DNA from 2 places in the Rothia terrae genome. Region 2 is predicted to be linked to the other one. Evidence: riboswitches for the same ligand, from Rfam matches in the RefSeq annotation. Region 2 holds a riboswitch; the other holds the start of a gene.
What was found. A riboswitch is a leader RNA that binds a small molecule or an ion and turns the genes downstream of it on or off. The one in region 2 is predicted to bind S-adenosylmethionine.
Positions count from the first base shown of each region.

Region 1 (2,198 bases), 160 kb from region 2:
GAGGTCGCGGGCGTACACCAGTCCGCCGTAGCCTTCGTCGGGGGTGTTGAACAGCGGGTACTTTTCAGGATCCTTGCTGTAGTCGAAGTTGCCGGAGTCAACAATAACGCCACCTACAGAGGTGCCGTGACCGCCTAAGTACTTGGTGGCGGAGTGGACGACGACGTCCGCACCCCATTCGATGGGACGCAAGAGGTAGGGGGTGGGAATGGTGTTATCGACGATGAGGGGTACACCTGCCTCGTGAGCTACACCGGCGACTCCTTCGATATCAAAAACATCACCGCGCGGGTTGGGCAGGGTCTCACCGAAGAATGCCTTGGTGTTCGGGCGTACCGAGGCTTTCCACTGGTCAAGGTCGCGGGGGTCTTCAACGAAGGTGGTTTCTATGCCGAAGTTTTTCAGAGTGTACTTGAGCAGGTTGTATGAGCCACCGTAGAGAGAGGGGGACGCGACAATGTGGTCACCTGCACCGGCTACGTTGATGATTGAGTAGGTTGTTGCGGCCTGCCCCGATGAGAGCAGGAGTGCGTCCACACCGCCTTCAAGCGAAGCGATGCGCTTTTCAACAGCTTCTTGGGTGGGGTTGTTCAAACGGGTGTAGATGGGGCCCAGTTCAGCGAGCGCAAAACGATCTGCTGCTTGCTTTGAGTCTTTGAAGACGAAGGATGTGGTTTGGTAAATAGGTAGCGCGCGTGCACCGGTTGCCGGGTCTGGCTCCTGCCCTGCGTGAATCTGGCGTGTTTCGAACTTCCAGCCGGCGGGGTTTGAGGGGGTAGGTACTGCAGCGTTGTCTGCCATGATGGTGAGCTCCCATAAAGTTACGTGATACGTCAATAATCTTTGTGTGGGGGCTACATGCCAGAGCATTCGGTGAGAACCGAAAAAGTTGGTGCACTGAATTGTTCTGTGCATCCAGCCCGCGCTTGCGTGAGGATATTTTTCACGCCAGGTCTTCACCCAGGGCACCCCACCGCGGTGAGGGTTGCCGGCCAGCTAGCTGGGGCTTAGTGCTGGCTCTCATGACCTGCCTCTATGTTTTCGCACGACGGTGTGGAGGGTCAAGAAACGCGTCTAAGTTTCTTAATGTGTAATCGTTACGTGTTGTGTTACGCAGTGTGAAAAACGTTCGACATATAAGCGAGCAGATATAGTTGTATATACAAACGTTGAAGTTCTAGGTTTTTCTCATTCACGCTTCACAGCCCACCAATAACTACTGATGAAGCCGGATGCGACGCGATAGTGAGGGCGCTACTCTCCAGACTGTTGCGCTTGTCCCTTGCAAGAGCTAATCCTCGTTATCCTGTAGTAGTACAGTCAACAATCAATACTGCTCACCGAACCAATGAAGTAGAGGTGCTACACCACCATGTCAGCTCCCCAGCCACCGCAGACTAAGAGGCTTTCAAGCGTCCGCTCGTATCATGGTGACTCGTTCACAGACTCGTATGAGTGGCTTCGCGATAAAGAAAACCCTGAAGTTATTGATTACCTCACCGCCGAAAACACGTTTACCGAACGTATAACGGCGGGTCAGCAGCCTTTACGCGACACTATTTTTGAGGAAATTAAAGAGCGCACGCTAGAGACTGATTTGTCTGTGCCGCAACGGAAAGGCAACTTCTGGTATTACTCGCGGTCGGTTGAAGGTAAGCAGTACCCCGTAATGTGCCGGGTTCCCGCCCAAACCGATGGCACTGACAGCGAGAACTTCACTCCGCCGACGGTTGAGCCCGGCACGCCTGTAGACCATGAAACCGTGCTACTAGATTGCAACGAGTTCGCTAAAGATTTACCGTTCTTCTCTCTGGGTTCTTTTAGCCCCGCTGAGGACGGCTCGCTCCTTGCTTTTTCGGTGGATGCCAGTGGCGATGAACGCTTTACCCAGCACTTCTATAATTGCGAAACTCAGCAACTCCTCGATGAGACAATCGATAATGTTTTTGCCGGTTCTTTCCTCGCGCCTGATGCAACTTCGCTGATTTATACCGTAGCCGATGACTCATGGCGTCCTTACCAGATACGCCGCCACGTGCTGGGCACGTCAGCGGATAACGATGCCGTTCTCTTCAATGAGCCCGACGTTACGATGTGGCTCGGTGCTGAAATTTCAGCTGATAAGTCGGCCCTTCTTATTGATTCCGGAAACAGTGAATTCTCCGAGATTTACGTTGTTCCCTTCGCTGAACTTGATA
Region 1 covers NZ_CP061539.1:1,874,704-1,876,901, forward strand. Annotated here, with positions in the region: gene IDM49_RS08595 (O-acetylhomoserine aminocarboxypropyltransferase/cysteine synthase family protein) at 1-801, opposite strand, end outside; SAM riboswitch class IV at 918-1,028, opposite strand; gene IDM49_RS08600 (S9 family peptidase) at 1,373-2,198, shown strand, end outside.
Region 1: linked by a shared signal. The riboswitch ahead of IDM49_RS08595 (O-acetylhomoserine aminocarboxypropyltransferase/cysteine synthase family protein) and the one ahead of IDM49_RS09290 (nuclease PIN) in region 2 are both predicted to bind S-adenosylmethionine.

Region 2 (2,198 bases):
CTGCAGTACAGCCCCGTTGGAGTGTCGGTCACGGCCGTGTGCCCCGGTCTCACACGCAGTGGCTTTCACCGGACAATGGGAGTCGATGAGCCCCAGCTACCCGCTATTTTTTGGCTGTTGCCCAAGAAGGTAGTTGCCGATGCCATTCAGGCAAACTTTCGGAACAAGGCTTTGATCATTCCCTCAGCAACCTATAAAGCACTGGTGTTCGCTCAACGACTGATGCCGCCAGCGCTCACCACCGCTATCGTGGGACGCACCCGAAACTATTAGTCCTCAGCAAAGGGGTTCGACGCGGTGATTCCCCACTGCTTGTAGACCTCAGCTTTTGAGCTGACAATCTCAAGATCGTGGACGCTAGCCGTAGCCACCATAAGACCCTCAAGTGCGGCAGTTGGAAGCGGCGTTGCCTGCACCGAACCGACAGTGTGCAGTCGAGGTTCGGCGTGGCGTCCTGCCCATTCCAGGGCAACCGCGGCATCGACCTCAAGAACATGAGAGCCAAAACGCTCGCGTAGCTCCGCAATCCACCGCTCAGTTTCTGGGTAAGGATACAAGCCTTTAAGCTCGCCCAAGCTCAACACTGAAACGTAGAGGACGCGGTAAGAACGCCGTCTTAGAAAGGCTACAACTTGCGGGTTAGGCGCTGACTTACGGATTTCCGTAAGCACATCTGAATCAAGAAGAAGACCTGCTTGGCTCATGCTGCTTTCAGAACACCGTAGTCAGTAGCCGGTACACCGGTGGGATTAGGAGTCAGAAGAAAGTTCAAGAATTCACCGCGCGCATTTGAGATACGGGTGTAATCCTGGATGCTGATTGCGGCGTATCCCCCACGAGCAGGAACAGATGCTGCAACAAATTCGTTGGTGAAAGATTCGGTGGGGCGGGTGATGGTGTTGGACATAGCCACGCTGCGCTAAAGTAGCGCATTCCTTTCGAAATACTGCTCTTGTCTGTACCAAACTCAAATGCACAAAACGTGCGAATACAGACCGCTTCGTCATCCGAGCCACCCGTGAACATGGGGTTGGCGTTCAACTAAAGTCGGAGCTTGTCAGTTGAAACTCTTGAAGCTGGTTAAAACTATGACAAGAGAGCTAACTTTTTGCAACCCTCTTTTCTGAAAAAATTTTTTGTCTCACGTATCGGTCATTTTCGAAAAATATTTTGACCAGTCATCACCTGGGAATCAACGCTGAACCCACCGCAGCTACAGAGCCACCGTTGACATGTAGAAATGGCTTATTTTTCGCTGTGGTCATACCTTTAACGCAAAATTTTAGAACCGCAAAATATCAGCCCAAGCAGCCTTGTCGATCCCTCGAAACGAGACAGTTCTCACGCACTAAAGCAGGGTGGTGAGCCCCGGAATAGTTTTTCTTTGCGCATATTATTTTTAGACTGATAAACGAGTACACAAAGAACCACAGACGTGATGGGCACATAACTGTGAATGTAACCTGCAAATATTTGGGCGTAGCTCTGGGAATTTTCTCACTACTTGGACTTCCTGCATGTAGTGGAGGTTCGGCTACCTCCAAGTCATCAAACTCCCCCGCCATCGCACAGGCGTCCTCGGAGCAACTTGCAGATGTTTTGCCTACTCAAAAACAAATTTCAGATGCCCAAACTTTTACGTATCTGATGGTGAACCCCACCGTCACGCACTTTGACACCCGCCAGTGGCTCACCTCGGTGGAACGCACCGAATTGTGGGAAGGCGGTAGCCCTGTCGATGATCAAGAAATCGTAGACACCGTCAACGAACGGTGCACCCCCTACGAAGAGGTAACGCCCGGACTGCTTGCCACCCAAGCAACTAACTGGAGCGTCGTATCCGGTGAACGACGCAATATTTTGATTGGTCAAAATGAAGAAGACCAAATCGAGGGGTACAGCACCGTTCTTGAAACAGGCTCAGAAGCAGAAGCCACTGCTCTTTTCAACAGGTTTAAAAACCAGACCACATCCTGCACTAAGGCGCTGCAAAATCTTTACGCAGAACATTCAGATGAGTACAAGCTAGATGCTCCGCGCAACGATTTAGATACCAACACCACAACGCTCAACGGCACCTTCAGAAATCACCCGTTCAGCGTCAAAGCAACCCAACAAGACCGTTTTCTCATCGTGACATGGTTTCAAACTAAAGTCTCTCAAGATGCCGATGTCATAGACCCGGCTGCAACCGTTCA
Region 2 covers NZ_CP061539.1:2,036,407-2,038,604, forward strand. Annotated here, with positions in the region: gene IDM49_RS09280 (SDR family NAD(P)-dependent oxidoreductase) at 1-273, shown strand, start outside; gene IDM49_RS09285 (PIN domain-containing protein) at 270-704, opposite strand; gene IDM49_RS09290 (nuclease PIN) at 701-907, opposite strand; SAM riboswitch class IV at 944-1,076, opposite strand; gene IDM49_RS09295 (hypothetical protein) at 1,453-2,198, shown strand, end outside.